Regions from separate parts of the Bombilactobacillus sp. ESL1092 genome, predicted to be linked through region 1. Evidence: predicted binding sites of a transcription regulator. Region 1 holds the regulator's gene; the other holds the start of a gene.
The links. Region 1 encodes LexA, which represses DNA repair genes until DNA is damaged. Its sites were predicted from a motif close to CNAACANNTGTTNG; they were not measured.
Positions count from the first base shown of each region.

Region 1 (4,948 bases):
AGTGATAATGTAACTTGCTTCCTAAAACGCGCGCCATCATGGCTAACAACGGTAACGGCAAAACGGCAATTAACGTCAAACGCCAATCAACCAACCAAACCATCGCTACAATCGTTAAACCACCAGTAATGATCGAATCAGCTAAAGTTAAAATCCCTGAACCAGCAACATTTTGTACAGCCGAAATATCATTAGTCGCATGTGCCATCAGATCGCCAATGCGATGCCGCTTAAAAAAAGGGTCATCCATGTTCAAATAATGCCAGAATAAACGACTACGTAATTGGCGCTCTAATTGTGCCGCACCACCCCAAATTTCGCGGCGCCAACCAAACCGAAACAGATATTGCAAAAGCCCCGCACCTGCTACAATGAGTAACAACCAAATGGTTTTGGTCCAAGTCAACTGGTGTTGATTCACCCAATCTGAAAAGCGTCCAATCGCTTGGGGAATAATTAGATTCGTAATGGCTGTTAAAATCAGAAACATAATACCAATTAAATAATGCTTTTTTTGTTCTTTAAAAAACCAATTCAATTTTTTGAATATTGTCACAATAAAACCTCACGTTTGCACTTTATTAATTTATTTTAACTTTAACAAATATTTTTAATATTTCAACACAAAGAAAGCACTCATTCTAACTAGTAATAGTTAAAATCAGCGCTTTAGCTGTAATCATTGCTGTGATTATTTAGCAGAGCATTTGAAGTTTTAAATTAGTTGACTTCATTATGCTTTTTTGGATTGGTTTTTCATCATTTGCATCATTTGGTTTAATTTCTTTTGTGATGGTTTTTGACCCATTTGTGCCATCATTTGCCGCATCATATCTGGTGAAATAGGTGGGTTGTCTTGCAGATACTTCTTCATATAAGCACGTGCTCCGAAAAAGCCACCAACTAATCCGACAATCAACATTACTATTCCCACTAGAACTGTCACTAACATTATTCATCCACCCTTGACTTATCTTTTAAGATTTAACTAGCAATACTACAATAACAATAAATTTTTTAATATTTTGGAGCCGAGATCAAAATAAGTTTTCGTCAATTTAGACGAATATTTTATTCTGATCATGCTCTCTTAACTTCTTTATTAATACTGTAGCCACTTTTTTAATTATAGCATAGTCATTCCCACTAATTGTGGTTAAATTACAATTTAATCTTCACGCCAGCCTTGTTCGCGCTGAATCTGACGCACTTTTTTCGACGTAACTTCTTTACCAGCCTTATCGTATAACTTCGTATGCTCAATCCGATCTCTTAAGCCGGAACGAAAATTAGCCAAATATTCTTGTCTCAAAGCTGCTTGTTCCCGTTTTTCCTCTGGATCTAAACCCTCATTTTTTTGTTTGTGTGCTAAAGTGTTAATCCGTTGAATTAATTCCGTTTGTTTTTTATTCTCATTAATTTCAGCCATCAAATTCTCCTTTCAACCAATGTCAATTTGAAACTACTACAAACTTATGCTAATCTTAGTTTAAACTTACTAGGAGTGGCGTTATGAGTCAACCAATCAGTGCTAAACAACTGGAAATTTTACAATTTATCTATGATCAACAACAAGAACACGGGTATCCGCCCACTGTTCGCGAAATCGGTCAAGCTGTGAACCTATCCTCAACTTCTACCGTTCACGGTCACTTAGAACGCTTAGAGACTCGGGGCTTTTTAGAACGCGACCCCACTAAGCCCCGCGCCTTGATGTTAACGACTGCTGGTTTAGACAAACTAGATATTCCTAACACGCGCATTCCTATTTTAGGAACCGTTACTGCGGGCCAACCAGCGCTGGCAATCCAAGAAGCTGATGCTGAATACTTTCCGTTACCACCTGATCTGGCGAACGAAAATCAACCACTCTTTATGTTAACCATCCACGGCAGTAGCATGCAAGATGCTGGTATTTTAGATGGTGATCAAGTTATTGTTCGTCAACAAAACACCGCGCAAAATGGTGAAATTGTCATTGCCATGAATGATGATAATGAGGCCACTTGCAAGAGATTTTATAAAGAAACCCATCAATTCCGTTTACAACCGGAAAACGAAGATTTTGCTCCTATTTATTTGACTAATGTTACTATTTTAGGCAAGGTAGTCGGTTTATACCGGTCAGATATTTTTTAAGATTAAACTTAAGAAACTAGTACTGAAAAATTATTTTTTCGATACTAGTTTTTTTATGGTTATCAAAAAGCACAATCAAGAGAGATTGTGCTTTGATAGTTAATCTTTAATTTATTAACGACGCTTTTCAGCAATTCTAGCAGCCTTACCACGACGGTTACGTAGGTAATACAACTTAGCACGCCGAACGCGACCTTGGCGAATTACTTCAATTTTAGCAACTCGTGGTGAGTGTAATGGGAATGTCCGTTCAACACCAACACCACTACTCATTTTACGAACAGTATAAGTTGCGCTAATGCCACTACCGCGACGCTTGATTACAACACCTTCAAATAACTGAATCCGTTCCCGAGAACCTTCGACAACTTTAACAGAAACCCGCACAGTATCTCCTGCGCGAAAATCAGGAATATCATCACGTAATTGGGACTTCGTTACAACATCAATTAAGGGACTCTTCATACCCATATAAATCTCTCCTTTATACTAATACTCTTAAACTTAATAACAGTTCAGCGGAATATTGTTGTCGTGTAATCACACAAATTAGATTATAACACAAAATTTTATTTTTGAAACTTTTAATCATCAGCTGCTTTTAATTGTTGCAAAAAAGCCTGATCTTCCGGACTCAATTGTGCTTTGGCTAATAAATCTGGTCGCATTTGATAAGTCTTCTTTAAGGCTTGTTGATGCCGCCAAGTGGCAATCTTTTGATGATTACCACTTAACAAAATGTCAGGAACTTTCATCCCGCGGTACTCTGCTGGCCGTGTATACTGGGGATATTCCAACAATTCATCGGTAAACGAATCACTATATGCCGACTGGCCATTCCCCAAAACTCCTGGTACAAAGCGCGCAGTAGCATCAATCATTAACATGGCTGCCATTTCACCACCAGTAATGACAAAATCACCAATCGAAAATTTATCCGTCGCCAGCTTTTCAATGCGATGGTCAAAGCCTTCATAATGACCGCACAAAAAAACCAAATGCTGTTCTTGGGCCAACTCTTGGGCCGCCGTTTGATCAAACTTGCGCCCCGCGGGATCTAATAAAATGACCCGTTTGGGAGCAGGATCTACTTGATTAATTTCATCCATGGCCCGATAAAAAGGCTGAGGCTGCAGTAACATTCCGGCACCACCACCATAGGGGGTATCATCAACATGATGGTGTTTATCTTCAGAGTATTGCCGAAAGTCGCAAATATTTATGTCAATTAATCCCTTTTCTTGAGCCTTACCTAAAAGTGACTCATCCAGTGCCGCAAACATTTTAGGAAACAACGTTAAAATATCAATCTTCATCAATTAATCCTTCTGGTAAATTGACTTGCACTTGTTGCGCTGACAAATCAACCGTCACCAACACATCTTTGAGAATGGGTAACAAAATTTCGCCGTATTTCGCACCTTGAATAACCCAGATATCATTCGGACCTAAATCCCAAATATCCACTACTGATCCCAGTAACCCCCGCTTTTGATCATAAACTGTAATGCCCATAATATCTTTATAATAATATTGACCATCGGGTAATGGTTGCAATTGTTGCGCATCAATCCACAATTCATGCGTTTGAACTTTTTGTGCACTCTCAATGTCCTTAATTTCCGCAAATTGAATGAGCCAAAAGTTCTTCTGAATCCGCGCACTAGTCACCTGAACCGATTGATAATGATCAGGTGCAGTTTCAATGAATAAAGTTTGACCAGGTTGGAAGCGTTCGTCCGCAAAGTCCGTTAAAGCTTGCACTTTAACTTCGCCTTTTAAACCGTGGGTATTTATGATTTTACCAACACGTAAATAGTCTGTTTGGGTCATTAATAACTCCTTTACTTCATGACAAGTACTAAATTGCCGGCACTTTTAAACCTTAATTTGAAAAATGGCTGCAACTTTTAGCTGCAGCCACCCACCATATTAATCAGTAGTAATTGGTACAATATTTAGTTTAACTCGTTTTGAATTCTGATCATTTTCTAAATAAACAATCGTTCTAATTGCTTGTGCTACGCGACCTTGTTTACCAATGACCCGTCCAGCATCTGCTGTACTTAAAGATAATTCATAAACCAAACAATCTGCTTCATCTTCAACGCGAACTTGAACTTGATCCTTATCATTCGCTAGTGGTAAAACAATTGCTTTAATTAAGGTTACAATGTCAGTTTCCATCTTTGTTAAAACTACTTAGCTTTCTTATTAGCTAATTTCAACTCATGATATTGCTTCATAATGCCTTGTTTTTGTAACAAGTTACGTACTGTATCTGAAGGTTGGGCACCCTTTTGTAACCAATCCAAAATCAAATCAGCATCTAATTTTAAATCTTCTTTGTGTAATGGATTATAATGACCAACTTGTTGAATAAAACGACCATCACGTGGTGCTCTTGAGTCAGCTACCACAATTCGATAGAAAGGACGACGTTTACTTCCCATACGATGCATCCGAATTTTAACTGCCATAATTAAATTCCTCCATAAATTTAGCTTCTTAACTTAACGTTCAATAGTATACTCGTTTTCCATAATAGTGTAAAGCTTTTTTTCTTTACAAGTAGCAACTTTTAAGATTTGAATCGTTTAACTTTTTTTAGACGCTTTTTCTTACGTTTTTTATTATGGCGCACCATGGAACCCATGGCCATTTTGCCCAGCTTACCTTGTAAACCGCCGCCCATTAGTTGATCCATGCCGGCAAAATTACCCTTGGACATTTTTTGCATCATGGTTTGCATCTGTTTAAATTGCTTAATCATGCGGTTAACTTCAACAATTGGTCGCCCAGAGCCTGC
Region 1 covers NZ_CM176594.1:1,645,653-1,650,600, reverse strand. The annotation lists gene AC3B6Y_RS07810 (ABC transporter ATP-binding protein) at 1-556, opposite strand, end outside; gene AC3B6Y_RS07805 (YneF family protein) at 734-952, opposite strand; gene AC3B6Y_RS07800 (DUF896 domain-containing protein) at 1,169-1,429, opposite strand; gene lexA (transcriptional repressor LexA) at 1,513-2,139, shown strand; gene rplS (50S ribosomal protein L19) at 2,254-2,604, opposite strand; gene trmD (tRNA (guanosine(37)-N1)-methyltransferase TrmD) at 2,724-3,455, opposite strand; gene rimM (ribosome maturation factor RimM) at 3,445-3,972, opposite strand; gene AC3B6Y_RS07775 (KH domain-containing protein) at 4,072-4,326, opposite strand; gene rpsP (30S ribosomal protein S16) at 4,338-4,619, opposite strand; gene ffh (signal recognition particle protein) at 4,721-4,948, opposite strand, start outside.

Region 2 (4,948 bases), 650 kb from region 1:
CGTGTTTTTGATTTTTGTTGAGCTCTAGTTGTTCATTAACTTCATGCTGCTCGCCGTCAATTAAGACACGGACATAACCTTGCTTAGCAATTTTGACCAAAACTTTTTTATGCTGGCCTTTTTTGGCACGAATAACTGGCGCCAAAATTTGCACCTTGGTACGTTCGGGTAATTGTAATAACCGATCAACCATTTGTTCCACTGATTGACTCGTAATCGGTGTTCCATCATTCGGACAAATCGGAGTCCCGACACGCGCCCATAATAATCGTAAATAATCGTTAATTTCAGTGACAGTGCCGACGGTAGAACGCGGATTTTTGGATGTTGTTTTTTGATCAATAGAAATGGCGGGACTTAAGCCATCAATTGAATCCACATCCGGTTTATCCATTTGTCCTAAAAATTGGCGGGCATAAGAAGATAAACTTTGTACATACCGTCTTTGTCCTTCAGCATACAAAGTATCAAAGGCTAAAGAACTTTTACCAGAACCGGATAAACCGGTCATGACCACTAATTTATTGCGTGGAATTGTGACGTCGACATTTTTTAAATTGTGCGAACGGGCACCGTGAATGACAATATTTTCGTTTACCATTAATCAATCTCTGCTTTCAATTCTAAAATTGTATCGCGTAAATTGGCTGCTTGTTCAAAGTCTAATTTTTTGACAGCTTGGTTCATTTGATCAGTCAATTGCGTCAACAGTTCTGTCTGATCCTTTTTGGTCATATTATTAAAATCAAACGGATCTTGCGTAATTGCTTGTTCTTGACTGCTACTATTATCAACAGTCTTTAAGGCCGTAATCGCTGCGCGAATTGGCTTTTGAATTGTTTGTGGTTGAATATGATGGACTTCATTGAAATGTTGCTGAATTTGCCGCCGCCGTTTAGTTTCTTCAATCGCTACTTTCATTGAATCGGTGATATGATCAGCGTACATAATGACATGACCATGAACGTTCCGCGCAGCCCGTCCAATCGTTTGAATTAACGGCCGTTCAGAGCGTAAGAAACCTTCTTTATCAGCATCCAAAATTGCAATTAAGGACACTTCTGGTACATCAATGCCCTCACGCAATAAATTAATGCCAATCAATACATCGTATTTGCCTAACCGCAGATCCCGAATAATTTCCGTGCGTTCCAAAGTTTTAATATCACTGTGCAAATAGGCCACTTTAATGCCCAAATCTTTTAAATAATCGGTTAAATCTTCAGCCATTTTTTTAGTTAAAGTCGTCACCAACGTCCGTTCGTGTTGCTCAATACGCTGATTAATTTCCCCTACTAAATCATCAATTTGGCCCATAATCGACCGTACTTCTATTTCAGGATCTAACAAACCAGTCGGACGAATTACTTGTTCCACCACTTCGTTAGTTTGTTCCATTTCGTAAGGACCCGGCGTTGCAGAAACGTACAAAATCTGATTAACATGCTGTTCAAATTCCGCTAAAGTTAACGGGCGGTTATCCAAAGCACTTGGCAAGCGAAAGCCATAATCAACCAGCATCTGCTTACGGGCGCGATCACCATTATACATACCACGAATTTGCGGCATCGTCACATGAGATTCATCAATCATAATGTTAAAATCATCGGGAAAAAAGTCAAGTAATGTAAACGGAGGTTCGCCTTCGCTACGCCCTTCCATGTGTCGCGAATAATTTTCAATGCCTGACGTATATCCCATTTCTCGCATCATTTCAATATCATAATTAGTACGCTGCTCCAAGCGTTGGGCTTCCAGCAATTTACCAGCCTGTTTTAATTCTTTTAAACGTTGGTCCAATTCCAAAGAGATGCGTTCTAAAGCGGCCTGCATTTGTGTTTCATTAGTCATAAAATGCGTTGCCGGAAAGATCGAAACCTGCGGACGTTCGCCAATTAATTCCCCAGTTAATGGATCCATTTCTAAAATCCGGTCAATTTCATCGCCAAAAAATTCAATGCGTAAAGAATGATCATCGCGTGACGCTGGAAAAATATCGACCACATCACCGCGTACCCGAAAACGGCCCCGCTGAAAGTCAATATCATTACGTTCAAATTGATTATTAATTAAGTTCTTGAGTAATTCATCGCGACTAATCTCTTGCCCCGACCGCAAGGAAATGACACTTTGTTGATATTCCCGCGGATCACCTAAACCAAAGATACACGAAACGGAAGCAACCACAATCACATCATTACGTTCTAGTAATGCCGAAGTCGCCGCATGACGTAATTTATCAATTTCATCATTAATACTGGAGTCTTTTTCAATATAGGTATCACTAGAAGGCACATAAGCTTCTGGCTGATAATAGTCATAATAACTCACAAAGTATTCCACCGCATTATGAGGAAAGAATTCCTTAAATTCACCATACAACTGACCAGCCAGCGTTTTATTATGGGAAATCACGATCGTCGGTTTGTTCAATTTTTGAATAACATTGGCCATGGTAAAAGTTTTTCCAGTTCCGGTAGCTCCTTTTAACACCTGCGTACGGTTACCCTTTTGAAAATCTGTTACTAATTGATCAATAGCTTGTTGTTGATCACCTGCCGGCTGATACTTAGAAACTAATTCAAATTGATTATCTGTTATCCGATCAATCACTCTGAGTCCTCCTTAACATCAATACGAGCATTCTTTTCGTCTCAAGTGCGACTCACTTTAAATCTTTAAAGTCAAAAAAGCCAAATTCTAAAGGATAAACTTACTTTAGTAATTTGACTCTTCATAAAGTTTTTAACCTAGTGGTTCATATCATACCACTCCGAACATATTTTCGCCATTAACATATAACCTTAAACTAATCCGCAGTCAAAAAGTTTTAAACTTAGTCATACCACGCATTAACCACTTGAGCGTAAGCAGCTAATTTAGCATCAGCCGTGGCCTGGTTATCGGCACAAACTCCCACATAATTTTTAATCTTGGGTTCTGTACCCGATGGCCGCACCGCAATCCAAGTTTCATCTGCTAAGATAAATTTCAAGACGTTGGACTGGGGCAGATTTAATGTTGCTTGGGTTCCATCAGAATTTATTTGTTGACCACTTTGAAAATCTTGGACACTAACAACAGCGGTCCCATTAATGGTTTGGGGCACTTGCTGACGAAATTGTTGCATCAAAGTCTGCATTTGCTGTACACCGTCGACACCAGCAAACGTCTTCGCAATCGTTTGTTCTTTAAAGTAACCGTATTGTTGGTAGATTTGTTGTAGGCCATCATACAAAGTCAAATTCTGACTCTTATAATACGCGGCCACTTCAGCTAATAATAAACTAGCTTGAATCGCATCTTTATCCCGGACAAACGGTTGAATCAAATAACCATAACTTTCTTCAAACCCAAATAAAAATTGATGTTCCCCCGTTTGTTCAAATTGTTGAATTTGCTCCGCAATAAACTTAAAACCAGTCAAAACGTTAATCATTTGGACTTGATAATGATTGGCAATTTTCGTTGCTAATTCGGTAGAGACAATTGATTTAACCACTGCCGCATTCTTAGGTAATTGATGCAAGCGTTGCTTAGTCTTTAAAATATATTCCAACAAAACACAAGCAATTTGATTGCCCGTCATTAATTGGTAATTGCCATCTGGTTGCAAGACAGCTGCTCCTAGGCGGTCGGCATCGGGATCTGTTGCGATTAAAACATCAGCCGCACTCTTTTGACCATCGCGAATCGCTAGATTAAATGTTTCCGCGAATTCCGGATTTGGAAATTGAACCGTGGCAAATTCGGGATCTAAAATCGCCTGTTCACTCACTAACTGCATATTTTTCAGTCCAGCTTGTTCAAAAACGCGACCCGCCAACATTTTACCCGTTCCATGCAATGGCGTATAAACAAATTTCATTTGCGAATAATCAGCCAGTAACTGGCGGTCAATTGAAACTGCTTGAATAGCTTTGAGATAAGCTTGATCTACATCTTCGCCAATCATTGTTAATAAATGTTGCTGCCGTAATTCATGTAAGTCCGCCACAGCAATTTGAAATAAATCGGCTGCTTGGCGCACATATTTGGTAATCAAATCTGATTCTTTCGGTGGCATTTGCCCACCATCAGGACCATAAATTTTAAAGCCATTATAAGGGGCCGGATTATGGCTGGCCGTTATCATAATGCCTGCATAAGTTTGCAAATGCCGGACGGCAAATGACAATTCCGGTGTCGGTCGCAAACTGTCAAATAGGTAAACTGGGATTTGATGTTGACCTAAAACCCGCGCCGATTCTTGTGCAAACAAAAGAGAATTGTACCGAGAGTCAAAACTAATGACCACGCCTTTGTTTTTTTCTTGTGGTGTCAAAGTATCCATCAATTTGGCCAAACCTTCTGCTGCTTGGCGAACAGTATATAAATTCATCCGATGAATGCCTGGGCCCATTAACCCCCGCATGCCAGCCGTTCCAAATTCTAATGGTTCATAAAAAGCGGCTTCCAATTGTTTCGTATCTGTTGCTAATTTCGTTAATTGTTGTTGTAAAGTCGGATCCAAATGCGGATATTGTGCCCATACTTGATAATTATCTTGCCAACTCATGGTTCAGCCTCCACCTTGTTAGTTATTTAAAGCTTCCTAATTCATTATACCGTTCAACTAAGAAAAGTGGTTACGACAACTTAATTATTCTAAATGAAAAAACGCGACCGTTCCAAATATTTAAGAAATAATTTAACTGCTGGGAGTTTTGTTAAAACAATGATGCTGAATTTTTATCTCGGTGCCCTTTACTTTTCGAGTGGCTAACTTAAGAAATTAATTCAACTCAATTTTTATTCGTCATTAAATTATTCGAACTTAAAAATTCAGTTAATATTTGAAAAGCCAATTTCTTATCTCCAACTTGGCAATGTCTAGCACCGCCACTAGCCTCCGTTAAAATTTTCACCGTCAGAGATCTGGCATTAACTAGACCTGCTGCTTCTTTTA
Region 2 covers NZ_CM176594.1:406,228-411,175, forward strand. The annotation lists gene uvrA (excinuclease ABC subunit UvrA) at 1-601, opposite strand, end outside; gene uvrB (excinuclease ABC subunit UvrB) at 601-2,613, opposite strand; gene AC3B6Y_RS02060 (phospho-sugar mutase) at 2,837-4,558, opposite strand; gene AC3B6Y_RS02065 (alpha/beta fold hydrolase) at 4,785-4,948, opposite strand, start outside.
Region 2: the regulator LexA is predicted to act here: its motif matches at 2,775-2,788, upstream of uvrB (excinuclease ABC subunit UvrB).